Regions from separate parts of the Streptomyces sichuanensis genome, predicted to be linked through region 1. Evidence: riboswitches for the same ligand, from Rfam matches in the RefSeq annotation. Region 1 holds a riboswitch; each other region holds the start of a gene.
The links. A riboswitch is a leader RNA that binds a small molecule or an ion and turns the genes downstream of it on or off. The one in region 1 is predicted to bind cobalamin.

Region 1 (5,042 bases):
GATCCGGGGCGTGCAGGTACTCCTCGCTGATCTCCCGCGGCCCGAACGGCCACACCTTCTCGTACGCCGCCCACAGCACGAACGCCACACAGCCGGCCGCGACCCAGGCGAGCGACCACTCGATCGGGTGCCGCCCCGGGGCGTTCTCGTCCGCGTAGCCGTAGATGACCAGCCAGCCGACCAGCGCCACCACACTGGGCAGCGGGTGGAGCCACACCCGGTACGGCCGCCGCAGACCCGGCTGCCGTCGCCGCAGCACCGACAGCGCCAGCACCTGCGCCAGGGCCTGCACGATCACCATCACGGCGGTCAGCAGCTGGATGAGCGTGGCCAGGTCGGTGTGACGGCCGATCAGGAAGCCCACGGCGGTGAGGACGCCCATCGTCCCCAGCCCCAGCACCGGGAAGCCGTGCCGGGGATGGAGCTTGGCGTACGGGCGGAAGAAGACCTTCTCGCGGGCGGCGTCGTAGGGCGCGCGCGAACCGCCCAGCAGCCCGGTCAGGACCGACGCGCCCGCCGTGACCAGGATCAGCAGCGTGACGACGTTCGCCGCGCCCTTGCCCCAGGAGCGTTCCAGCACCGCGGAGGCCACGGAGGAGGAGGCCGTAGACCCGGGGTCGAGCATCTCCTTCCAGTCGATCACCCCCAGCGTGCCGATCTGCAGCAGCAGGTAGATGCCCATGATGCCGAGGATCGAGTAGACGATCGCCCGCGGCACCGTGCGACCGGGATTCTTGATCTCGGCACCCAGATAGGCGACGGTGTTGTAGCCCAGGTAGTCGTAGATGCCGATGGTCAGGCCCGCGGCGAAGCCGATCCAGAAGTGATGGGTCGTCACCTCGAAGGCGTGCGCCGGATAGGTGAAGGCCCGGTCGGGGCTGAAGTTGCTGAACGCGGCGATGATGACGAGCAGCACCGAGGTGAGCATGACGCACCACAGCACGGCCGTGATCCGTGCGATGTGGTCGACCCGCCGCCACAGCAGCGTGACGATGAGCGCGATGACGGCTAGGCCCGTCACGTCGCCCTCCGTCTGCCCCATGCCCGGCCAGAGGTAGCCCAGGTACTGCACGAAGCCGATGATGCCCGTGGACATGCCGATCGGGATGAAGAGCATCGCCGTCCACACGAACAGGAACGGCACCAGCTTGCCCGTGCGGTACTGGTACGCCTGCCGCAGGTAGACGTAGCTGCCGCCCGCACCCGGCATCGCCGCGCCGAGCTCCGCCCAGATCAGCCCGTCGGCCAGGGCCAGCACCGCACCGGCCACGAAGCCGATCACCGCCTGCGGCCCGCCGAAGGAGGCCACCATCAGCGGGATGGTCACGAAGGGACCGATGCCGCACATCTGGCTCATGTTGATGGCGGTGGCCTGGAACAGGCCGATGCGGCGCACGAACGCGCCCCGCTGGCCCGGCACCGCCGGCTCCCCGGGCCCGTGTTCCGTGCGCGCTGCCGAATCTGTCATGGCGTCAGCCCCTTCTCGTCATACTGCACTGGTACACCGGCCCGCCCGACGCGTCCATCACCTGCGGAGTGTCGGAGACTCTGGCCCTGTGCCCGACGGTCGGTCAAGATCTGTGCACGGAGTGCTATCGGGCGGCACGTGGCGCCATTGCGAAGGAAGGGGCGGGGCATGCGCGGAGGAAGAGTGGCCGTCGTGGGCGGCAGCGTCGCGGGATGCGCGGCCGCCCTGGCACTGACCAGGGCCGGCGCCGGCGAGGTCGTCGTCTACGAGCGGGCGGCCGGCGCGCTCCACGACCGCGGCATCGGCCTCGCGGTGCACAAGGAACGCTACGCCGAGCTGGAGGCCGCCGGGTACACCGACGCCTCGATGCCGTGGGTGCGGCTCACCCGGCGCACCTGGATCACCGCCGAGGGCGGCGGGCACGCCGGACGGCTGCTGGGCGGGGTGCCGTTCCCCTTCCGCTCGTACGCCTGGGGTCCGCTGTGGAGCGCGCTGCGGGCCCGCATGCCCGCGTCCGTGGCGTACGTGCAGGGCGCCGTGGTGGAACGGGTGGTGCCCGCACCGGACGGGGTCACGCTGTGCTTCGCCGGCGGCGGCGAGGAGCGCTTCGACCTGGTGGTCGGCGCGGACGGATACCGCTCCGTCGTCCGGGCCGCGACGCCCACCCCCGAGCTGCCCGGCTACGCGGGTTACCTGGCCTGGCGCGGCGCCGTCCCCGGCGAGCTGCTGCCGGAGCCGCGCTCCGCCTGGCCCGAGGGCGAGGCGACGACCGTCACCTTCCCCGGCGGCCACATGATCGCCTACCGCATTCCCGGCCCGCGCGGGGAAGGCGTCGGTGCCAACTGGGTCTTCTACGCCACCCCGCCGTCCACCGTCGCCCTGGCGTCGGCCGACCCGACCAGCCTGCCGCCCGGCAGGGTGACCGCCGAGCTGACCGAGCATCACGAGAGCATCGTCGAGCGGCACTTCCCGCCGTACTGGCAGGACGTGGTCCGTGCCACGCCGCGCTCCGCGGCCGCGGTCCAGCCGCTGTACGACCTCGCCGTGCCCCACTACGGCCAGGACCGCCTCGTCCTGGTGGGCGACGCGGCCTCGGTGGCCCGCCCGCACATGGGCGGCGGCGCGGTCAAGGCGCTGCAGGACGTGGTGGTGCTGGAGCGGTCCCTGCGCGCGGCGGATTCCTGGGCCGAGGGGGTGCGGGCCTACGACGCCGAACGCTCGCCCAGCGGGCGCGCCGTGGTCGATCTCGCCCGGCGGCTCGGCCGGGCGCAGGTCGAGGCCACCCCCGACTGGGCGGCCATGGACCAGCGGACGGTCGAGGACTGGTGGCGGCGCATCTCCGACGGCGAGCGGGGCTTCGGCGGCCACGCGCTGGAACGGCCCACGCCGTGACGGGGCGTCCGTGACCAGGGCGGAGCTTGTTGCGACAACGTGGCAAGAGCCACTTTTGTGCCGCAGGAGGGCGGCCGGGCGCTAAGGTGGCCCGGCCGTGGTGTTCGGGAAGACCGGTGACAGACCCCCGTGGTCCGATTCCGGAGCGGCCCTCGCCACTGTGATCGGGGAGTGACCGTCCCGTTCCGCGCACCCCCGGTGCGCGGAGCCACTGGCAGCATCCGGCTGCCGGGAAGGCTGGGGCGGTGGCGTACGGACCCGTAAGCCAGGAGACCGGCCACGGCATCTCGAAATGATCCACGAGGTGCTGGAGCGTTCACCCCACCATGTCTGTCCTCCCGTCGGTTTCCGACAGTCCCGCCGATCCCGCCGCATCACCCGGCGGCGTCCTGCCCGCCTTCCGCTGGCGCCGCCAGGACACCGTGCGGACGGCCGGCCTGCTGGCCGTCATAGCCGCCCTGCACGTCGTCGCCTTCGGCGTGCTCTTCCTGCTCGTCGTCCCGAACCACTACACCGTCGACTCCAAGGTCTTCGGCGTCGGCCTCGGCGTCACCGCCTACACCCTCGGCATGCGGCACGCCTTCGACGCCGACCACATCGCCGCCATCGACAACACCACCCGCAAGCTGATGGCCGACGGCAAGCGCCCGGTCTCCGTCGGCTTCTGGTTCGCCCTCGGCCACTCCAGCGTCGTCGTCCTGATGGCCCTGCTGGTCGCCGGCGGCACCCAGCTCGCCGGGACGCTGATGGACGAGGAGTCCACCACCCACCAGACCCTCGGCATCGTCGGCACCACCGTCTCCGGCGGCTTCCTCTACCTCATCGCCGCCCTCAACCTCATCGCGCTCGCCGGCATCCTGCGCATCTTCCGGGCCATGCGCGAAGGCCGCTACGACGAGGCCGAGCTGGAGCAGCACCTGGACTCACGCGGGTTCATGAACCGCCTCCTCGGGCGCTTCACCCGCTCCATCACCCGCCCCGGGCAGATGTACCCGCTGGGCTTCCTCTTCGGCCTCGGCTTCGACACGGCCACCGAGGTCACGCTGATGGTGATGGCCGGCAGCGGCGCCGCCGCCGGGCTGCCGTGGTACGCGATCCTGTGCCTGCCGCTGCTGTTCGCCGCCGGCATGAGCCTCTTCGACACCCTCGACGGCACGTTCATGAACTTCGCCTACCAGTGGGCGTTCTCCAACCCGGTGCGCAAGGTCTACTACAACCTCACCATCACCGGCCTGTCCATCGCCGTCGCCTTCCTCATCGGCACCATCGAACTGGTCGGCGTCCTGCACGAGAAGCTCGGCCTCGACGACCCGGTCAGCGGCTGGATCGCCGGGCTGAACCTCGACAACGTCGGCTTCGTCATCGTCGGCCTGTTCGTGGTGGTGTGGGCGATCGCGCTCGCCTACTGGCGCCTGGCGAAGGTCGAGCAGCGCTGGGCCTCCCGCACGGCCGCCGCGCCGGCCACCGGGCTGCCGCCGGCCGCGGTCACGGACGGGGACACCCCGGGCCCGCACACTCCTTCCGCGCGCTGACGACGGGCGGGCTGTGCCCGGTGAGCTCCTCCCGCACCACCACCCTGGTCGGTCCGCCGCACGTCAGGCACGTGCGGGAGGAGGCGTCCCGCTCCCGGTCGACCGCGGCGGCGATCCTGCGCAGGGGACCGGAGCCGCTGCCGCCCGTACCGGAACCTGTTGCTGCGTCAGTGTCGGACATGGGCTATCCCGTTCACTTCCACGGTCGTGGCTCTGCCGGAGGCTGCATCGTGGCGCACGGCCCCTGATCACGTCAGCGCCTTGGCCCGTGATCACCCTCCGCGGGGCCACCAGGGCCCCAAGCTGACGACCGCGAGGGCCCGTTCCTACGATCCGGCCACCGGCAGCGTCACCTCGAACCGGCAACCGCCGGGCACGTTGCGCACCGTCGCCCGGCCGGTGTGCGCCTCGACGATGCCGCGCACGATCGCCAGCCCCAGGCCCGCGCCGCCGTACCCGCCGGCCGGCGGGGTACGGGCCGCCGAGCCGCGCCAGCCGGTGTCGAAGACACGCGGCAGGTCCTCCTCCGCGATGCCGCCGCACTCGTCCGTGACGGAGAGCACGACGCCGGCGCCGGTGCGCCGCGCGGCCACCGCGACCGTCCCGTCGGCGGGCGTCCGGTGGATCGCATTGACCAGCAGGTTCCCCAG
Region 2 (5,042 bases), on a different contig from region 1:
AGCTCGCTGGCGATGCCCTGACGCACCGTGATCACGAAGTGCTCGGCGAGGAAGACGCTGATCTCACCGGTGTCGACCTCCTCGCGCTCGTCGTCGTAGCGCGCGGTGCGCAGAATGATCAGCTCGGTGCCGTCCTCGTACTGCTCGGCCTTCGGCCGCAGATGGAAGGCCCGGGCGTCCTCCACGGCCAGTTCGTGCAGCCCGAAGCACTCGCGCACCCTGGCCAGCTCCTCGGGGCCCGGCTCGAACATGCCCAGCCAGACGAACCCGCCCTGCGCGCAGCGCGCGGCCGCTTGCTCCAAGGACATCGCACCCTCGTGCTGCCGGCGCCCGTCGCGGTAGTGCGCGCAGTCGACGATCACGGTCTTCCACCTCCCGTCCAGACGGCGTGCTGCACCACCTGGCACCACCTGGTACCCGTCGATGGCACAGCACGCCCCATACGCCTCACAGCACCACATACTCCTACGTCGACGCCATGGTGACGGGACAGTGGGCAGTCGTCGGTGTGCGGCGTGTCTGCTGAGCCGGTTTCCGCCGGACGGTCGTGAGGGCCGATGTCCGCCGTACGGCGGGGGCGGCGTCACGGCCGGCCCCGTGCCCGGCCGTCCCGCTCCCCCTCGGCCCCTGAGATGGCGCCGGCGGGGCCGTGTGGCTGCTCCGGCCCGGCCCCGGCCGCCTACTTGTCGGCGGTGAGCTTGCCCGCCACACCCCAGCTGTCGGTGGGTACCTCGTGGATCCAGACCTGCACGGCCTCGGCCGGAATGTTCAGCGAGTCCACGAACGCGTCGGTGACGCGGGCGACCAGCTCGCGCTTGAGCTCGATGTCGCGGGGACCCTGCTGGATGGTGACGATGGGCATGATGTGCTCCTCGGTGCCGGCGCCCGCACCGGCCGTTCCGGTGCGTTTGGCTGCCGGGAACAGTTCATCGCGCGGGACCGGTGCCGACCCAGACCCGAATCGCTCTCGCAGCGATCACGATTGCTGATCACTGCTGGTCATGGGGCCATTGGGTCGGTCGTTGCGGTCGTCGCCGGTCAGAGCCGTCAGAAGAAGATCGAGCAGCGGGGACGAGGCGCCGGAGCGGACAGCGAGTTCGACGGGCAGCCGCAGCCCGGGGGCGGCGAAGGGGACGAAGGCGACTCTGGGCGCCTGCACGCGCCGGGCGTTGCCCTCGTAGACCACCGTCCACATGGGGGTGCCCGAACCGATCGCGGCGAGGGCGTCCTGGAGGCTGCTGGTGGCCGGGCCGGCAACGGGCGTGAATCCGGCCCGGCGGCAGCCGTCGAGGACGAGGTCGACGAGCGAGGGATGGTTGCGGCGCTCGGTCAGGCACAGCGGCAGTCCGGCGAGGTCGGTGAGCGAGACACCCGGCCGTTCCGCGAGCGGGTGCCGGGCGGGTACGGCCGCCACGAGCTCCTCCTCCCACAGCGGGCGACGAACGGTCTCCGGAGCGCTGCTCCCCTCCGGCCGGGCCCCACGTACGAAGGCGGCGTCGAGCCGTCCGTCGGCGAGCTGGACGAACCGTTCCCGTACCGGGAGCGAGACCAGTTCCACCCGCACGTCCGGGGCGTGGCGGGCGAAGTCGTCGATGAGCCGGTCGAGCCTGTCCCCGAGGCCGGTGACGGTGCCGAGCCGGAAGACACCGCTCCGGCCATGGGCGAGCTGCGCGGCCACCGACCTGGCCGCGCTCTCCGCCGCGAGTACGGACCGTGCGGCGGGCAGAAACGCTTCCCCGGCCGCGGTGAGCCGGACCGTTCGGGGCGTCCGGTCGAAGAGCTGGACTTTCAGCTCCCGTTCCAGCCGCCGTATCTGCTGACTGACGGCGGGCTGACCGATCACCAGCCGCTCCGCCGCCCGCCCGAAGTGCAGTTCCTCTGCGACGGTCACGAAGTAGCGCAGCTGACGCAGCTCCATGGTGCCCCCTGCGGGTTGCTCAGGGGTCTCTTCCGGCCCTCGCCGGCCCCTTCGGATCGATCTTGCCGGAACGCGGGGACCCTTCGGCCCTGCGCACACCGGGACGGGGCTGCTGCGTCACACGGCAAGGCCCTCAAGGACCTCGGCGCCCGGGAGCTGCGCGAGAGCCCGGCCGGGGAGGATCAGTTTGCCGCGGCGGCGGCCGCTGCCGATGAGGACGAACGGTGCGGCGGCGACGGCGGCGTCGATCAGCAGCGGCCAGTCGGCCGGCAGACCGATGGGGGTGATGCCGCCGTACTCCATGCCCGTCGCGCCGACCGCCGTGTCCATGGGGGCGAAGGACGCCTTCCGGGCCCCGAGGCGCTTGCGGACGGTGCTGTTGACGTCCACTCGGGTGGTGGCCAGGGCGAGGCAGGCGGCCAGGGTCGTCCGGTCGCCCCGTTTCGCGGCGACCACCACGCAGTTGGCGGAGACCTCCATCGGGACGTCGTAGGCCGCGCTGAACGCCGCGGTGTCGGCCTGTTCGGGGTCCCCGTCCACGTAGAGCACGGAACGGGCGGCCTCCGGCACGTCCCAGCTCCTGAGCGCGGCGGCCACCGGCTCGGCGAGACGGTCGGGGATGTCCAGGGCCCGGTCGACGGCTTCGAAGGAACCGAACGGGAGAGTGGGGCGATCGCTCATGGACCGACTGTAACGACCGAGAGGGAGGCTCCCGTCCGGGTGTGCCCTTCACCGCTTCCGGCGGTGCGGAGAACGCACCCCGTCCCAGGGCGGAGCCCGGGAGAGCCCCCGTACGTGTACGGCGAGCCCATGGAGCCCCCCGCCGGCGGCTCGTACCGCTCGCCGGCGGGGTCCGTACGGCTGCCGGTCAGCCGCCGCCGTGCCCGGGCCCTTCCTCCACCACCAGGGGCGGTACCGGGCGGGGACGCCCCTCGGCGTCGATGGCGACGAACGTCAGGCGCCCGGTGGCCACCTCGGCCGTCGGGCCCGAGGCGTTCCAGCGTTCGGCGGTCACCCGGACCGCCACCGTCATCGACGTGCGGCCGGCGCGCTCCAGTTCGGCGTGCGCGCCGAGGAGATCGCCGGCACGGACCGGGGCGAGGAACGTCATCCGGTCGACGGACACGGTCACCGCCGGCCCGTCGGCGTGTCGGCCGGCGGCGGCCGCCGCCGCGTCGTCGATCAGTTTCATGACGACACCGCCGTGGATGGTGCCGTAGAGGTTGGTGTCGTGCTCGCTCATGATGTGGGCGAGGGTCACGCGGGACTCTGCCGTGCCCTTGGCGGTACGAACCTGGGTGGCACGGGTACCGGTACCGGTGTCCGGGTGGTCGATCGTCACGTCAACTCTCCTTCGCGAGTCGCGGATCGGCCTCGGTGCACGCGAGGACGCGACGGAACGGCCCGGTCCGCCCGTGCCGTCGCCGACCCGCCCTGGAGGTCACCGAGTGCTCCGCGTGCGACCGCCGCACGCGGGCAGCGGCAGGTCTTCGGACTCGCGGGCACCTCTCGTGGGACACGAGCTGTCTACTGGCCGTCGCTTCCCGGATCCATCGGAGACCCAGTGCTGATGACGGCGGTCGTTCCCGCTCACCGCTGCGGGGCAGTCCCGGATTCACACCGGGTTCCCTCTTGCGACGCACCCCGCCTGGCGGACGGGTGCGAACCGGCTGCATGATCAGCGTAACCGCCGTGATCGGCGCGGCGGCTACGCGGATGGCCCCGGGGGCCCGGCGCGTGCGCCGTCCGGATGCTTCCGGGCGCTCCCGTCCGCCGTGGCCGGGCGAGGCACCACCGTCGCTGACGGGAAAGCTCTCCCCATGTGGTTTTTCTCAAGGAAGAAGAAGGACAAGGGCCGTGGCGGCCACGACGGTGGCACGCATGTCCCGGACGGTGACGAGGGCGGCGAGGGTGGAGACGGTGGTGACTCCGGCTCCGGCTCCGGCTCCGGCGGGCACGGACACGGGCACGGGCACGGCAACGGGCACCACCACGGCGGTGATCAGGGCGGCTCCGGCTGCGGCGGCGGCGCCGGTTGCGGCAGCGGATGAGGAGCCTCGCCCGCCGTCCGGAAGCACCCGCACCGGCGGCGACCGTCAGGCCCTGCGTTCGCGCCCCCGCGCTGAGGGCACCCCTCCGTGAGGCGTCATAGCGCCTGGGGGAAGTCGAAGACGCGCTGCGGATCGTACTGCCGCTTCAGCTTCGCCAGCCGGTCGGCTGCGTCCCCGTAGTACGCCGTGCGCCAGTCCTTCAGGCCCGCATCCGTGTAGTTCTGGTACGCGGCACCGGAGGCATGGCGGCGCATCGCGGCGTGCATCCCGTCGAGCCAGGCGGCCTGTGCCGTGCCCGCGCCGCCCGCCGCCCACGACGTCAGGTACTGCGCCAGCACGCGCGAGCGTCGGTGCACGAAGGCCGTCGCCAGCGGCTGTACGCGGTTGACCGCGCCGCCCAGGGCCGTCAGCTGCACCGAGGCGCCGCCGCCCTTGACCCCGCGCCCGAAACGTTCCAGCTGGTCGAGCAGCGTCTGGGCGCCCGCGGCGTCGAGCCGGCGGTCGAAGAAGTCCGAACGCGCCGCGTACGTCTCGCGCTCCAGCTTTCCGGAAGCCTCGCGACCGGGCGTGGCACCCGGCAGGTGGCACTCTTCGGTGGACTTGTCGCCGCAGCCGGCATAGGCACGGGCGGTGTCGAGGTAGGAGCGGCGCCGCAGCCGGACGGTCCCGATGCCGCTGCTTCCGCCGCTCGCCCTGGCCACCTTGCCGATCAGCTCGTCGTAGGCGTTCTCCAGGTCCTGCTGCGAGCCGACCGAGAACGCGGCGACGGATATCCGGGGGCTGCCGCCCGCCGCGACCGACAGGTCGCAGGCGGACCAGATCTCGTCGGGCCGGCCCGGCCCCCACTCCTGCCACGCCCGCACGACGGCCGCGGCCTTGGACCAGGGGAACGAGACGTAGCCGGTCACCCCTTCGCCCACGGTGCGGGTACGGAAGCGGAGTTCGGTGACGACGCCGAAGTTGCCGTTGCCGGCGCCGCGCAGGGCCCAGAAGAGGTCCGTGTTGCGGGTGGCGTCGCAGTCGACGGTCTTGCCGTCCGCGGTGACGAGCGTCGCACCGGTGAGGCTGTCGCA
Region 3 (5,042 bases), on a different contig from region 1:
TCGCAGGACTCGGGGTTCTCAAGGGAGCAGGCGATGGCGTCCGCGTCGGGCGCGGCCTGCTGCACGGGGATGGTGGCGGCGGGGGCGCCGGAGCCGGACGCGGCGCGGGCGATCCGGGTGGCCGGGCGGGAGCGCAGGTAGTACGTCGTCTTGATGCCCTGCTTCCAGGCGTACGCGTACATCGAGCTGAGCTTGCCGATGGTGGGCGAGGCCATGAAGAGGTTCAGCGACTGGCTCTGGTCCAGGTACGGCGTACGGGCCGCGGCCATGTCGATCAGGGCGCGCTGCGGGATCTCCCAGGCGGTGCGGTAGAGGTCGCGCACCTCCTGCGGGATCCACTTCATGTCCTGGATCGAGCCGTTGGCGTCGGTCATCGCGTCGCGGGTGGTGCGGTCCCACACGCCGAGCTTCTTCAGGTCGTCCACCAGGTAGGTGTTGACCTGCAGGAACTCGCCCGAGAGGGTCTCGCGCTTGAAGAGGTTGGAGACCTGCGGCTCGATGCACTCGTAGACGCCCGCGATGGAGGCGATGGTCGCCGTCGGGGCGATCGCCAGCAGCAGCGAGTTGCGCATGCCGACGGCGGCGATGCGGGCGCGCAGCGCCTCCCAGCGGTCCGCCCAGCCGGCCACCGCGTTCGGGTAGTGGTCGGGGTGCAGCACGCCGCGGGCGGTGCGGGTGGCCTCCCACGCCGGGTGCGGGCCGTGCCGCTCGGCGAGGTCGGCGGACGCCTCGTACGCCGCGAGCATGATCCGCTCGGAGATGCGGGTCGACAGCTCCTTCGCCTCGGCCGAGTCGAAGGGCAGGCGCAGGCGGAAGAAGACGTCCTGCAGGCCCATCAGGCCCAGGCCCACCGGGCGCCAGCGGCTGTTGGAGCTGCCGGCCTGCTCGGTCGGGTAGAAGTTGATGTCCACGACGCGGTCGAGGAAGGTGACGGCCGTACGGACCGTACGGTCGAGCTTCTCCCAGTCCATCTCGCCGTCGGCGCCCAGGTGCTGGGCCAGGTTGACCGAGCCCAGGTTGCAGACCGCGGTCTCGCCGTCGTCGGTGACCTCAAGGATCTCGGTGCAGAGGTTCGAGGAGTGGACGACCGCGCCCTTCTCGGCCGTCTGGTTGGCCGTGCGGTTGGCGGCGTCCTTGAAGGTCATCCAGCCGTTGCCGGTCTGCGCGAGGGTGCGCATCATGCGGGCGTACAGCACGCGGGCCGGGACCTGCTTGACGGCCTTGCCGGCGGCCTCGTAGGCGCGGTAGGCGGCGTCGAACTCGTCGCCGTAGAGGTCGACCAGGTCCGGGGTGTCGGCGGGGGAGAAGAGCGACCAGTCGGCGTCGGCCTCGACGCGGCGCATGAACTCGTCCGGGATCCAGTGCGCGATGTTGAGGTTGTGGGTGCGGCGGGCCTCCTCACCGGTGTTGTCGCGGAGCTCCAGGAACTCCTCGATGTCCGCGTGCCAGGTCTCCAGGTAGACGCAGGCCGCGCCCTTGCGCCGGCCGCCCTGGTTGACGGCGGCGACGGAGGCGTCGAGGGTGCGCAGGAACGGCACGATGCCGTTGGAGTGGCCGTTGGTGCCGCGGATCAGCGAGCCGCGGGAGCGGATGCGCGAGTACGACAGGCCGATGCCGCCCGCGTGCTTCGACAGGCGCGCCACCTGGTGGTAGCGGTCGTAGATCGAGTCCAGCTCGTCCAGCGGGGAGTCCAGCAGGTAGCAGGACGACATCTGGGGGTGGCGCGTGCCGGAGTTGAAGAGCGTGGGGGAGGACGGCAGGTAGGAGAGCGTGCTCGTCAGGCGGTACAGCTCCGCGACGTCCTCCAGCGCCCGCTCGGAGTGGTCCTCGGCCAGGCCGCAGGCCACGCGCAGCAGGAAGTGCTGCGGGGTCTCGATCACGTCGCGGTGGATCGGGTGGCGCAGCAGGTAGCGGCTGTGCAGGGTGCGCAGGCCGAAGTAGCCGAAGCGGTCGTCGGCGCCGTCGACGAGGGCCTTCTCGACCAGCTCGTCCAGGCGCGCGGCGTGCTTGGCCACGAAGGCGGCGGTCTCGTCCGCGATGAGGCCCTCGCGGTGGCCGACGGCCACCGAGGCGGAGAAGGACGTCGCGCCCTGGCCGGCCGCCTCGTCGGCGATGGCGAGGGTGAGCAGCCGGGCGGCGAGGCGGGAGTACTCCGGCTCCTCGGCGATCAGGCCGGCGGCGGCCTCGGTGGCGAGGGAGCGCAGCTCCGCCTCGTCCGAGGCGGCGCTGCGGCCGCGCAGCGCGGCGGCGGCGACCTTGCCCGGGTCGGTGGCGGGAAGGTCTGCGGTGAGATCGGTCAGGGTGCGCAGCAGCGCGGTCCCGGGACCGCCGGTCGCTTCCGCGTTCTCTGAGACCGGATCGGCGGGCGCGATGGTCACGTGTGGCTCTCCCTCGCTCGGCTGGGGTGGGCCGGGCGGGAGAGCGCGACGGTCGCGTACGGGCATGCCGCTTGCACCGGGGCATGACGCGTAGGCGTCCCGTCGGCCCAACCCGCGGGGCCCGGACGAATTCAACGCCCATAGCCGAGCCCAGGGCAGGCTCGGTGGCGGACGCTGCTGCCGGCAGGTCCTCGGACTTCGGGTGCGCTGGGTATATGCGCACACATACACCGTTGCGGGACAGTTCCGGATTTCCACCGGATTCCCCTGCGACGACAGCGAGGATGAGCATACATCTAGTGCCGGGCCCCGTACGCGCCCCCACATGTTGTGTCGTCCCGTCATGGGCCGGTCGCGGAATGTGCTATCGGAGGGCTCCTGGAGGGCAAGCGGAAAGGGCCGTCACGCCCCCTGGCGGGGGTGTGACGGCCCTCGGGTGGAGGGGGGTGGGTCAGTGCCCGCCGGGGGCTCCCACGGTGGCCGGGGGGAGGTCCGTGCGGACGCCCGGGTCGCCGGCGTCGGCCGTGTAGTCCGACGGCTTCGTCTGGTCGGCCCCGTCGGGTGCCTTCAGGGCCTTCAGGACGAACGTGGCGACGATGACGACGATCACATTGAGAACGAACGCCGTGAGTCCGATGTACCCCTTCTCGCCGATGAACGGGATGAGGTTGGTGTTCCCGAAGTGATCCTGGGTGGCGCTCGGGGTGTCGTACGCCCGCCACGTCCCGTACGTCATGCCGACGGCCCAGCCCGCGAGCAGCGCCCAGCGGTGGCACCAGCGGGTGAAGAGCCCGCCCACGAGCGCGGGCACGGTCTGCAGGATCCAGATGCCACCGAGCAGCTGGAAGTTGATGGCGACCGTTTTGTCCATGGTCAGGACGAAAACGAGGGCGCCGACCTTGACGAGGAGCGATGCGAGCTTGGAGACCTTCGCCTCGTGTTCGGGCGAGGCGTCCGGTCTGAGGAAGTCCTTGTAGATGTTGCGCGTGAAGAGATTTGCGGCGGCGATCGACATGATGGCGGCCGGTACGAGCGCGCCGATGCCGATGGCCGCGAAGGCCACGCCCGTGAACCAGTCCGGGAACATGTCCTCGAACAGCTGCGGGATGGCCAGCTGGCCGTTCTTGACCTTCACCCCGGCGGCGATCGCCATGAAGCCGAGCATCGCCAGCAGGCCCAGCATCAGGGAGTAGAGGGGAAGGATGGTGGTGTTGCGCCGGATGACGTTGCGGCTGCGGCTGGAGAGCACCGCCGTCACGGAGTGCGGATAGAGGAAGAGGGCCATCGCCGAGCCGAGGGCGAGGGTCGCGTACGCCCACTGCGCCTGCGGGGCGGTGACGAGCGAGCCGCGCGGTTTTCCGGTTGCCGGGTTTTCGGCCGCGAACGCGTGACCGGCCTTCGCGAAGATGTCGTCGAAGCCACCCAGCTTGATCGGGATGTACACGATCGCCACGATGATCACGATGTAGATCAAGGTGTCCTTGACGAAGGCGATCAGCGCGGGCGCGCGCAGCCCGGAGGAATAGGTGTAGGCCGCGAGCACGCCGAAGGCGATGAGCAGCGGCAGGTCCTTCACGAACCAGTTGGTGTTCTCGCCGCCGCCCACGCCCATGACGTCCAGGACGGCCTGGATGCCGACCAGTTGCAGGGCGATGTACGGCATCGTGGCCAGGATTCCGGTCAGCGCGAGGGCGAGCGAAAGGCCCTTGGAGCCGAAACGGCCCCGCACGAAGTCGGAGGAGGTCACATAGCCGTGCTTGTGGGAGACCGACCAGAGCCGGGGCAGGAAGGTGAACACCAGCGGATAGCAGAGGATCGTGTAGGGCACCGCGAAGAAGCCCGCCGCGCCGCCCGCGTAAATGGCCGCCGGGACCGCCACGAACGTATAAGCGGTATAGAGGTCGCCGCCCAGCAGGAACCAGGTGACCCAGGTGCCGAAAGAACGGCCGCCGAGCCCCCATTCGTCGAGATTGTTCGCGTTCTCCGCACGCCGCCACTTCGAGGCCATGAAGCCCATCACGGTGACGGCCAGGAAGAAGACGATGAAGACGGTGAGCGCGACACCGTTCACGCCGTCCTTCACCGGGACTCACCCCCCTCGTGCGCCCGGGTGCGCCGCCGCTCGTGACGGCGGACGATGACGTAGGCGGTGACGGTGAGCAGCGTCGAGAGGACCACCCACAGCATCTGGTACCAGTAGAAGAAGGGAATGCCGATGAAGGCCGGGGTGAGCCGGGAGTACGAGTCGACCCAGAGCATCGCCGCGAACGGCAGCGCCAGGCACACGCCGGCGACGACCAGCGGCAGGCTGACGGCCTGTCTGGTGGGGCTCCCCGGTGGCTGAGCGGGTGGTTCCGACATGCGTGACTCCGTCCCCTGAGCGATCACTTGCGTAATGCGCAGGAATTTAGGGGAGGCAGCCTCCGGACGTCACCCCCCATCCGCATATCGGAACGGCAACACCCGTGGCGCTCCAGGGATTCGGATGGTTGAACTCCGCCCGAACCGTGCGCGGGGGGCTTGCGACGACGGGGCGCGTCGGGCGCCGTGAGGGGCGCAAGTGCCCCTCTATGCGCCCTGTTTGAGGAAAATAAAGTCTGTCATCAGCAAGTAATGTGTGGGTAAAGTATTGGTCGCGGCCGCACCGGACAATCGGACCGGCGG

Region 2: it holds a riboswitch for cobalamin, as region 1 does, so the genes downstream of both, LE181_RS04110 (acyl-CoA thioesterase) here and nicT (Nickel transporter NicT) in region 1, are expected to answer to the same signal.
Region 3: it holds a riboswitch for cobalamin, as region 1 does, so the genes downstream of both, LE181_RS16250 (ribonucleoside-diphosphate reductase subunit alpha) here and nicT (Nickel transporter NicT) in region 1, are expected to answer to the same signal.

Annotation. Positions count from the first base shown of each region.
Region 1 is NZ_JAIXMK010000016.1:23,885-28,926, reverse strand. Features, by position in the region: gene LE181_RS08075 (APC family permease) at 1-1,468, opposite strand, end outside; gene LE181_RS08070 (FAD-dependent monooxygenase) at 1,637-2,860, shown strand; cobalamin riboswitch at 2,942-3,156, shown strand; gene nicT (Nickel transporter NicT) at 3,187-4,392, shown strand; gene LE181_RS08060 (sensor histidine kinase) at 4,719-5,042, opposite strand, start outside.
Region 2 is NZ_JAIXMK010000005.1:201,652-206,693, forward strand. Features, by position in the region: gene LE181_RS04090 (magnesium and cobalt transport protein CorA) at 1-362, opposite strand, end outside; gene dmpI (4-oxalocrotonate tautomerase DmpI) at 680-862, opposite strand; gene LE181_RS04100 (LysR family transcriptional regulator) at 977-1,918, opposite strand; gene LE181_RS04105 (YbaK/EbsC family protein) at 2,036-2,599, opposite strand; gene LE181_RS04110 (acyl-CoA thioesterase) at 2,787-3,260, opposite strand; cobalamin riboswitch at 3,383-3,605, opposite strand; gene LE181_RS04115 (hypothetical protein) at 3,739-3,969, shown strand; gene LE181_RS04120 (FAD-binding oxidoreductase) at 4,065-5,042, opposite strand, start outside.
Region 3 is NZ_JAIXMK010000049.1:18,560-23,601, forward strand. Features, by position in the region: gene LE181_RS16250 (ribonucleoside-diphosphate reductase subunit alpha) at 1-2,378, opposite strand, end outside; adenosylcobalamin-variant (AdoCbl-variant) riboswitch at 2,556-2,657, opposite strand; gene mctP (monocarboxylate uptake permease MctP) at 2,830-4,461, opposite strand; gene LE181_RS16260 (DUF3311 domain-containing protein) at 4,458-4,739, opposite strand.